Regions from separate parts of the Novosphingobium sp. BL-S-32 genome, predicted to be linked through region 2. Evidence: riboswitches for the same ligand, from Rfam matches in the RefSeq annotation. Region 2 holds a riboswitch; the other holds the start of a gene.
What was found. A riboswitch is a leader RNA that binds a small molecule or an ion and turns the genes downstream of it on or off. The one in region 2 is predicted to bind cobalamin.

Region 1: another riboswitch for cobalamin. It lies ahead of AC1VVK_RS01675 (HoxN/HupN/NixA family nickel/cobalt transporter); the one in region 2 lies ahead of AC1VVK_RS12540 (TonB-dependent receptor plug domain-containing protein).

The regions. Positions count from the first base shown of each region.
Region 1 is NZ_CM166476.1:338,413-343,721, reverse strand. Features, by position in the region: gene AC1VVK_RS01695 (hypothetical protein) at 1-255, opposite strand, end outside; gene AC1VVK_RS01690 (SDR family NAD(P)-dependent oxidoreductase) at 299-1,075, opposite strand; gene AC1VVK_RS01685 (nuclear transport factor 2 family protein) at 1,072-1,566, opposite strand; gene AC1VVK_RS01680 (class I SAM-dependent methyltransferase) at 1,687-2,568, opposite strand; cobalamin riboswitch at 2,890-3,131, shown strand; gene AC1VVK_RS01675 (HoxN/HupN/NixA family nickel/cobalt transporter) at 3,306-4,385, shown strand; gene acs (acetate--CoA ligase) at 4,435-5,309, opposite strand, start outside.
Region 2 is NZ_CM166476.1:2,650,586-2,655,894, reverse strand. Features, by position in the region: gene AC1VVK_RS12555 (histidine phosphatase family protein) at 1-21, opposite strand, end outside; gene cobT (nicotinate-nucleotide--dimethylbenzimidazole phosphoribosyltransferase) at 18-1,064, opposite strand; gene AC1VVK_RS12545 (DUF1636 domain-containing protein) at 1,061-1,468, opposite strand; gene AC1VVK_RS12540 (TonB-dependent receptor plug domain-containing protein) at 1,468-3,399, opposite strand; cobalamin riboswitch at 3,518-3,724, opposite strand; cobalamin riboswitch at 3,784-3,992, shown strand; gene AC1VVK_RS12535 (hypothetical protein) at 4,189-4,776, shown strand; gene AC1VVK_RS12530 (cobyrinic acid a,c-diamide synthase CobB) at 4,773-5,309, shown strand, end outside.

The DNA.
Region 1 (5,309 bases), 1.3 Mb from region 2:
GGAGCTGCCCGCCGCATATTGCGAGATATAGAACTTGTACTTCGGCCAATCGATCACTTCGGCCTGAGGGCCCAGAAACACGCCCATGCGTTCATAGGCGTCGACATTGACGAGCGCCTCGATCCCGGCCCAGTCCGAGGCTTCCAGCGGCCCGGACTTCGCTTTCTCGACGATGCCCGCGAAGGCTTCGCTATAGGCGATGACCTTTTGCGTGAGACCGGTGAAATCCGTCGATTTCGGCATCTCATTCGCCATATACCCTCTCCCGATTTTATGGATTTCCCAGAATAATTACGCGTCAGGACATCACCAGGCCGCCATCGACGTTGATCGACTGCCCGGTCACCGTGCGCGCCTCGTCAGAGGCGAGGAACAGCGCCATCCGCGCCACATCGTCAGGCGTGGAGAAGGTCTTCAACGGCACGCCCGCGACCAGACCGGCCTCGACGTCCTCGAAGCTTTTCCCCTGCTCATCGGCGATCCGCTTCATGTAGTTGATCATGAGGTCGGTGCCGATGGCACCCGGCACCACGCAATTGCAGCGGATGCCGAATTCACCCACCTCCCGCGCAATCGTCTTGGTGAGAATGCGCAGTGCGCCTTTGGCCGCGGAATAGTGGCTCTTGCGGGCCATGCCGTCCCACCCCGCGCTGGACGAGAAGTTGACGATGGAGCCCGTCCGCCGTTCCAGCATCGAACGGTTCAGCACCTCGCGCGTGCACAGCATCGCGGCCATGCAATCGACCCTGTATGTGTCGAGGAAGTTGTCGATGGTCTGCTCCCAGATCCACTTGTCGACGCCGGGGACGGCCGCATTGTTCATCATCACGTCGACCTGGCCCCAGCGGGCCATCGCCGCCTCGACCATGGCTGCGACGTCCTCCTCCACGGTAACATCGGCGCGCACCGCCACAGCGTCGGCGCCGATTGCGGCGGCAACCTCCTCCACCAGCTCGAGCCGCCGGGCCGCCAGAACCAGCCGGGCGCCCTCCTGCGCCATCATCTTCGCCATGACCGGGCCCAGCCCGGTGCTCGCGCCAGTAATGATCGCGACTTTCCCTTCGAAGCGGCTCATATCGTGGCCACCTTGCGCATGGTCTCGTGGCTCTCCGCCGAACCGTCGAGCGCGCGGTTGAAGCGCTCGATGATACGCCAGCCCTGCCCGCCGCGCTCCAGAGTCCAGTGATTGACCGCCGCGCGCCAAAGGAACCAGCGGTCCTCTTCGCGAAGGATCACGACCGAATAGCCAACCGCCTCGGCCTTATCGCCATGCACGCTGATCTTCGGCGTCGCCGTGAGGTGCGCGCAGCCGGTCTTGACCAGTTCGAGATGGCCTTCCCACGCATACATGTCGGCGATTTCGTCAGGCGCCGAAAGGCGCAGAGTACCGCCATCGGGCAAAGTGAAGTTGTAGCCGCCGCCCTCGACCCACAAATCGCCCGCAGGCCGTGCCGTGCCGCTATCCACCAAAGGACCGTAAGTGTTCAGCAGATTGAGGATCTCCAGATGATCCTCCGCCTTGCGGCAGCGCTCTTCCAGCGCCGCCAAGCGCGCTTCGACATCCATCCCTGACAGTCCTTATGGTTTGCGTCCGGTCTTTTGGTGCCCGGTTCGATGACAGCTTACGCAACAGGATGGATCTGAAAAGCCTTTACGCGCGATCGCCCATGGCCGGGTGTGGGAGGGTCACGCGGCCACCTGCTCTCCGCCGGAACCGCCCCGCGAAGATTCTTCGGCGGCATTCATTTCGGACGAGGCGGCGAGCCGGCGGTATTTGATGCGCCGGTAAAACCTTCGGCATTTCGCCACGAAATCGGGTGCGACCTCCTGCCCCTGCTCCAGGAGATAAGAACGAAGCCGTTGCAGGCGATTGGTCGAGGCGGTCTGAAAAACGAGCTGTCGATAGGCCTCAAGCGTATCGTCGCGGTCGATGATACTGTTCGCGTCGGCGATGACTTCACCGAAGTAGGTGTCCACCAGCTGTTGCCCGGCGCTGAGCTTTCCCGACTCGGTGAGCTTGTTGATCAGCAACCATGACAGACGCATCTTGCTGTCTATGCGGTAAGTCGCGCCCTGACGCTTCACCCGCACCTGATCGGCGATATCGTCGATTATCATGGAGCAACCGGGCGCAAGCCGCTGCTCAAGCGTTTCCAGATCGCGATCGATCCGCCCATCGGCGTCGAGCATCAGGACGGAAACGGTCTGGTCGTCCGGGAGAACCGAAAGCCCGCTTCGCAGATCGGATGGCGTAACCGTGACCAGATCCTGGACACCGTAGCGCGCCAGATTGGCCTCTATTCGCGCGATGCGTTTCCCTGGCGAGTTCAACGATCGCCTCGGGCCGCCTGTCATCGGATCGAACGTGAACACATGGCCAGATTTGCCCGAATTTCGCAAACCCAGCGCGAGTGCGACCGTGGCCGCCCCCATGGCCGTGCCGACTTCGACGATCTGACCGCCGCGTTGGGCGGTTTCGTAGATGCGCGCATAGACGGCCGGCGCCAGCATCCCGTCACAAGTTGCGATAAGTTCAGAAAAAAGCTCGTTTCTTGCACCCTCGAGCATCGGAAGCCTCCCGAAATGCCTCTCCTATTCAAGTGTCGCTACTGTGAGTCAGAAATATATGATCCACCATCTCGAGGAGAATATTATTTCACATGAAATTCAGCCGGATTCACCATCGACTCTTAATGATTTCACTCGCAGTAATTGCCTATTGTAGAGTGCGGATCATTTTTACGCTCATAAAATCACCTTCCGATCGGGAAAAATCGCGACCCATTTGGTCCGGGCGCCGAAATGCGAAGGCGGTTCCGGCTCGTGAAGCGCTCTTGCCCTGATGCACCGCCGAGACTACCAATGCGGCCGTCGAGACGCTTTCAGGGTCTCGGCACTGATCGCGCCGGTGTCCCGAAAGGGGCTTAAAAGGGAACGCGGTGAGGACCTTGCGTCTGAAACCGAGGCTGTCCCTGCAACTGTAAGCGGCGAGCGCGATGCACATCGCGGCAGGGCAAGGCGCCCTTGCCGCAGCCACTGGGCCGGACGCTAAGTCATGCGGGGCCTGGGAAGGCCGTGCATCGAGGCCTTGACCCGCAAGCCAGGAGACCTGCCGGCGTCTGGTCGCTCTTGCCCTGGCCCAGGGGATGGCCGTGGCACGGTAACTCCGTCTGAGCGACGCACGTGCGGCGAGGGCCGCACCGGCATGCGTGCCGGGCGCTGGACGGCGTCCGTCCGGCGCACAGGCCGGCCGTTCGCGCGGAGGCCCTCCCCGAAAGTCGCTGACGCCGACGGGGTATTCACGAATGCAAGTCAGTTCTGTTTCGCATCGAACAACGGCGGCCGAGGGGCCTTCCGGCAAACCGCGCCTGCGCCGTCGGGTCGCGGTGCTTTTTGCCGCGCTCGTGGGCGCGAACGTCGCCACCTGGCTCTGGGCGTTCGGCGCGTTCCACGGCAATCCCGTGATGCTCGGCACCGCCGTGCTCGCCTGGAGCCTTGGCATGCGCCACGCCGTGGACGCCGACCACATCGCCGCGATCGATAATGTTACCCGCAAGCTGATGCAGGACGGGCAGCGCCCGCTCACGGTCGGGCTGTGGTTCGCGATCGGGCACTCGGCCATCGTGCTGATCGCGGCGACCACGATCGCGGCGGCGGCCAGCACGCTGGACGATTTCGAGGCATTCGGTCAGTCCGGCGGGGTTATCGCCACGGTCGTTTCGGCCAGCTTCCTTTTCGCCATCGCCATCATGAATCTCGCGATCCTACGCGGCGTGTGGTCTCGCTTCCAGCAGGTTCGTGGCGGCGGCACTTATGCGGAGGAGGATCTGGACATCCTGCTCGCCGGGCGCGGCCTGATGGCGCGCATCCTGCGCCCGCTGTTCCGTCTGGTACGCAAGAGCTGGCACATGGCCCCGCTCGGCTTCCTGTTCGGCCTGGGCTTCGATACCGCGACCGAAGTGGCGATCCTCGGCCTTTCGGGCGCTCACGCGGCGGACGGCATTTCGCTCGGAACGGTGCTGGTGTTCCCGGTGCTCTTCGCCGTGGGCATGGCGCTGATCGACACTGCCGACGGGGTCATCATGCTCGGCGCCTACGAATGGGCTTTCGTGAAGCCGATCCGCAAGCTCTACTACAACATCACGATCACCTCGATCTCAGCCCTTGTGGCGCTGGTGATCGGGTCGATCCAGACGGCGGCGCTGCTGGTCGACAAGTTCGGGCTGAAAGGCGGCTTCTGGTCCGGCGTCAGCGCACTGTCCGAGCATTTCAACACGCTCGGCTTCCTTATTATCGGCCTGTTCGTGCTGTGCTGGGTGCTGAGCTACGCCGTTTACCGCTGGCGTGACTTCGACGCCATCGAGGTGGCCACCGACGCAGGCTGAACCCACGCGGAGGATGCACCGGGCTTTCCCGGGCATCCTCCGCGTCCGGTCATGCAGTTGCCGGCTGCGGCCGGTTGGCGATCAGGTTCTCGACCACCGAGGGATCGGCAAGCGTCGAGATATCGCCGAGGTTCGAGAAGTCGTTCTCGCCGATCTTGCGCAGGATGCGGCGCATGATCTTGCCCGAGCGGGTCTTGGGCAGGCCCGGCGCGAACTGGATGACGTCCGGCGTAGCGATCGGGCCGATCTCATGGCGAACCCACTTGATCAGTTCCTTGCGCAGCGCCTCGTCCGGCTCGACTTCGGCATTGCAGGTGACGAAGGCATAGATGCCCTGCCCCTTGATCTCGTGCGGCATGCCGACGACTGCCGCCTCGGCAACCGCCGGATGGGCCACCAGCGCCGATTCGATCTCGGCCGTGCCCATGCGGTGGCCGGAGACGTTGATCACGTCGTCGATGCGGCCGGTGATCCAGTAATAGCCATCCTCGTCGCGGCGGCAGCCGTCGCCGGTGAAGTAGCATCCCGCGAATGTCGAGAAGTAGGTCATGAAGAAGCGCGCGTGATCGCCCCAGACGGTGCGCATCTGCCCCGGCCAGCTGTCGGTGATGACCAGACAGCCATCGGCTGCGCCTTCGAGCACGGTGCCGTCGTTATCGACCAGCATCGGCTTTACGCCGAACATCGGCTTGCTGGCCGAACCCGGCTTGAGCGCGGTGGCGCCCGGCAGCGGCGTGATCATCGCGCCGCCCGTTTCGGTCTGCCACCAGGTGTCGACGATCGGGCAGCGCCCCTCGCCCACGACCTTGTGATACCATTCCCACGCCTCGGGATTGATCGGTTCGCCCACCGAGCCGAGCAGGCGCAGGCTCTTGCGCGAGGTTTTCTTCACATAGTCGTCACCCTCGCGCATCAGTGCGCGCA
Region 2 (5,309 bases):
GTGAAGGACAATGCCGTTCACGCGGTCTCCGTTCCGGCGCCAACTCCGGCCTGCGCCCCGGCAACGGCGGCTTCGGCAAACGTCGCCATGCCTTCATGGGCCGCCAGGGCCGAGAGCACCACTTGCGCCGCCACCGCCGCGCCGGAGCCTTCGCCAAGGCGCATGCCAAGGTGGAGCAGCGGATCGAGGCCCAGCTTCTCCAGCAGCCGCACGTGCCCCGCCTCGGCCGAGCAATGCGCGGCCAGACAGTGGTCCAGCACGCCGCCATTGTCCGCGAAGAGCGGCGCCAGCGAGGCGCAGCAGATGAACCCGTCGAGCAGGACCGGAACGCGGTGATGCCGTGCGGCCAGCACGGCGCCCGCCATCGCGGCGATCTCGCGACCGCCAAGGCGGCGCAGCGTCTCGAAAGCGTCGGTGCAATCGGCGCCGTGGAGCGCCAGTGCTGCCGCGACCGCCTCGGCCTTGCGCGCCACGCCCGCATCGTCGAGCCCGGTGCCACGGCCGGTCCAGTCGCGCGCCTCGCCGCCGAAGACTTGTGCCGAAAGCGCGGCGGCGGGGGTGGTGTTGCCGATGCCCATCTCGCCCACGAACAGCAGGTCGGTTTCGGGACGGACCACGGCGGCGCCAATGTTGATCGCCTGAAGGCATTCGGCCGCGCTCATGGCCGGCTCACGCGTGATGTCGCCGGTCGGCCGGTCGAGATCGAGCGGCACCACGCCCAGTTCCGCCCCACAGGCGCGCGTCAGCGCATTGATCGCTGCCCCGCCCGCACGGAAATTGGCGACCATCTGGTGAGTGACTTCGGGCGGATAGGCGCTCACCCCGCGCGCGGCGACGCCGTGGTTGCCCGCGAAGATCACGGCGTGGATCCGCTCGGCGCGGGGGATTTCCTGGCCCTGCCAGCCGGCCATGAAGACCGCGATCTCCTCCAGCCGGCCCAGCGAACCGGCGGGCTTGGTCAGCTCCGCCTGCCGCCGCGCCGCCGCATCGGCGGCCCCGGCATCGGGCGCGGGAAGATCGGCAAGCGCGGCGGCGAAAGCCGCGCTGTCGGCGAACATGGTCATGTGCAGATATACCCTTCGGGGGGAGTGCGGGTGATGAAGTGGCCTTTCACGCCCTGCGGCCATTCGCGATAAGGGACCTGCCCTTCCTCACTGGCCGCGTGGCGCACGGCATATTCGAGGATCGCACGCGCGGCCTCTTCGTCGGGCGTGAAGTCGCCCAGCACATAGCCCACCTTGCCCGGCGCGCGCAGATGGACGGCGCAGTGGCGCTGGCAGGCGAACAGGCAGGGCATCTCCTGGACCGCCACGCCTTGCAGGCCCGGTTCGGCGGCCTGCACCGTGCGCATGGCCTCGGCCAGCAGCGCGCCGCCGCGCTGCCCGCCTTCGTCCTCGCGTGCAGCGGCCGAGAACCGGCAGGTGCTGCAAACCACCACCGACGGTCCCGGCTCGACTGCGTTCAACATCAGAACTGGCTCCTCAGGCCCAGGTAAACCGTACGGCCGAGCGAATTGTAGCCGGCCGCCGTCTCGTAGTCCTTGTCGGTCAGGTTTTCGATGCGGCCCTGAAGCATGAGCCCGGGCGCGACTGTCCACTGGGCGCGCAAGTCGAGCAACCAGTAATCGTCAAGCTTCGCCGTGCCGGTGGCGGCGTTGTAGCTCCCGCCCGAATAACGCGCGGCGATGCTGGCGCGGATGCCCTGCGGCAGGTCCACGCCGCCCTCGATATTGGCGAGATGGCGCGGCACGCGCTGAAGTTGGCGGCCATAGGTGCTGCTGTCCGGCGTGCGGTCCTCCGCCTCGATCAGGCTGTAATTGCCTTCGGCGAAGAGCACCTTCCACTTGGCGGACGCCGCCAGTTCGAGGCCCTGCGCATGGGCCTTGCGAACATTGGCGTAGTAGCCGAAGCGCTCGGTGGTGGTGCCCGGGATGTAGCAGATGTCCGGCAGGGTGCCGCTGGTCGGGCAATAGGCGAAGTCGATCAGGTTGTCGGTATCGCGCTGGAACCAGGTGGCCGAGACGTGGAACAGGTCGCCAAGCCCCTGCTCGGCGCCCACCTGCCAGCCCTTGGCCTTTTCAGGCTGGAGGTTGGCCGCGCCGTAGTCGCTGAACAGCTGGTAGAGCGACGGAGCCTTGTAGCCCTGATCGTAGCTGGCGCGGATCACGGTCTTGCCCGCGTTCGGCGTATAGGCCGCACCGGCGCTGAACACCGTGTTGCCACCGAAGCGCGACTGATGGTCGTAACGCGCGCCGCCGCTCACGGTGAGCCCGGTCACAGGGCTGACGCGCAGTTCGCCGTAGACGCTGTTGGTATCCGCCTTGCTGGGCGTCAACACGTAAGGATCCGTGCTGTCCGTGGGCGAGGCGGTGGTCATCCGCTGCTCCTCGCGCTCGGCGCCGAAGACGGCCTGCACCGCGTCCGAGAAGCTGTAGGTGCCCTGATACTCGTAGCGACGCACGCGGCCATGCGCATCGAACGTGAGCTGCCGAATGGTCTGCGCGGGATCGAAGTTCTGGCGGTCGGTCTCGGTCTGGGTCACGGCCACGCGGTTGACCAGCTTGCCATCGAACAGCGCGAAGTTGAGCCCGGCGTAGCCCGCCCACTCCTTGTTCACGCCATAGGCGAGCGAGTCCCCTCCAAAGCCGTCGAAGTCGTTATGCGAATCCGACCAATAGCCCTTGAGATCGATCGAAACGCCCGGCGCGACGCGATATGTGAACGACCCGTTGGCCGCAGACCGGCGATAGCCATCGGGCTCGGTGCCCTGATCGCTGGCCGAGATGCCGTCGGTGGTGAAGCGCGAGGCGGAGACGCGCCAATCGATCGAATCCGACGTGCCGCCCACGCCGGCACGCGCCGAGACGGTATCGTGCGTGCCCGCTTCCACCGCGAAGCTGCCTTCCAGCGGCTTGGTCGGGGCACGGGTGGTGACATTGATGACGCCGCCGATGGCATCGCTACCCCAGAGGATCGACTGCGGACCGCGCAGGATCTCGATGTGATCGATATCGTCGGTGAAGAGGTTGGAGAAGGCATAGCCGCCCGCCGTCGAAGACGGATCGGCGAGGCGCATGCCGTCGATCACCATCACGCTCTGACCGGCATCGGCGCCGCGAATGCGTAGGCTGGTGGTCGTGCCGTAGCCGCCGTTGCGCGAAAGGCTGATGCCCGGCGTGCGCAGCAGCATGTCGGTGAGGGCGATCGGCTGCGCGGAAACGATGTGCGCGTCGTCGAGGACGGTCACCGTCTGGGCGACGCGATCGGCCGCCAGCGGGGTGCGCAGCGCGGTAACGACGATGCTGTCGCCACTATCTGCTTCGTCGGCGAAAGCCATCGTCGGGCAGGCCGCCGCGAGGGCCGCGAGCGAAACCGTGGTGGCGAAAATCCGGAACGTCATGGGTTTTCCTTCAAACAAGCATCGAAGACCCCCGCCGAAGCGCGAGCACCGGCAAGGCAATGGCTGTCGTTGCGCGAGGAAAAAGCCCCCTCGTTCACCCGGCACACCCTGTCCGGACGAAGAACGACTGCGTCAGGCAGGTCTCCTGGCTTGCGGGTCAATGCCGTCTCGGCCGCCTTCTCAGAATCCTGCCAAGTCAATGGCTTCGGCTCCAATGGCGAAATGGCCGCACGGCTCGCCGCTCACAGTTGCAGGGGCAGCCCGGGTCTTGAACCCGTGTTCCCTTTTGATCCTCTTACGAGGAACCTGTCGCGGCGCGGCAACTATCGTGCGGGCGCCCCGCTGGCAAGTGCCCGAAGCTTGCGCGCGCCCGCGAAGTGCCATAGGTCCGCCCCTGCAAAGGGTGCCCGAGAGGGCTTAATCGGGAAGTCCGGACCTGCGGGGAAACTCGCGGGACATGCCGGCACTGCTCCCGCAACTGTAACCGGGGATGCGCCCCGCCATGCGCCATTGGGACCGGACGGTTCCGAGAAGGCGGCGGAAGGCGCGACGATCCGGGAAGTCAGGAAACCGGCCCCTTGCCGTCGTTCCTCTGCGCGGGCGGGATGCACCGGGCGGACGAGGGCATGGTTCCCGTAGCGGGAAGCAGCCCTGGCGAGACGACAGTCGAAGTCGTGTCGAAAGGAGCCTGCCAGAGTGACACCGATCCGCTGATCCTCTCGCCGGGGCGATATCGCCCGGGGCCTTTCCTGCACGCCTTTCCCCAACCGCCTTGGGAGATCCCAGAACATGAACCGTTCCGCCAATCCGCCATCCGCCCGCGTCAGCCTCTTCGTGTTTGCCGCGCTCGCCGCCGTCATGCTGGTGACGCGCACCCATTCGCTGAGTCAGGTCGTCCACTTGCCAGACACCGACCTTGCGAGCTTCTTCGTGCTCGGCTTCTTCGTCCGCCGTGTCATCGGTTTCGCCGCGCTGTTCGCGCTCGGCTATGCGATCGATGTCGTGGTGATCTCGGTGCTGGGCGGTTCCGGATTCTGCTTTACCCCGGCCTACGCGATGCTGGTCCCGGCCTATGGCGTGATGTGGCTTGCCGGGCGCGTGGCGGCGGCGAAGCTCGGTGACCGCCTTGCCGCCCTGCCTGCCATGGCCGTGCTGCTGATCGCCGCCACTTTCGTCTCGCACTTGCTGTCGAGCGGCGGGTTCTACTTCCTTGGCGGCCGCTTCCCCGATCCGACGCTTGCCGGATTCCTGCCGCGCATCGGGCGCTATTTCCCGACCACCCTGCTCTCCACGGTGCTGTGGTCCGGCATTGCCGCCACGCTCTGGGCGCTGACCGTGACCCTGCGCCCGGCGCTGCACGCGGAACGCCGCAAGTGACCGCCTGCCCTGCCCTGCTGGTCGCCGCGCCCGCCTCGGGGCAGGGCAAGACGCTCGTCACCGCCGCGCTCGCCCGCCGCCATGCCCGCGAAGGACGGCGCGTGCGCGTGTTCAAGTGCGGGCCCGACTTCCTCGATCCCATGATCCTCGAAGCGGCGAGCGGCGCCCCGGTGCACCAGCTTGACCTCTGCATGGTCGGCGAGGCCGAATGCCGCGCGCTGCTCTACGAAGCGGCGTGCGAGGCGGACCTGATCCTCGTCGAAGGGGTGATGGGCCTGCACGACGGCGATCCCTCCGCCGCCGACCTCGCGCGGCGCTTCGGCCTGCCGGTGCTCGCGGTGGTAGACGGATCGTCCATGGCGCAGACTTTCGGCGCGCTCGTTCATGGCCTGGCGACCTATCGCGCGGGCGTGAACCTCGCCGCCGTGCTCGCTAACCGTGTGGGTAGCGCCAGGCATTCGGACCTGTTGGAGCAAAGCGTACCCAGTGACATCCGCTGGCTGGGCGCACTGGGCCGAGACGCCGCAATCGGC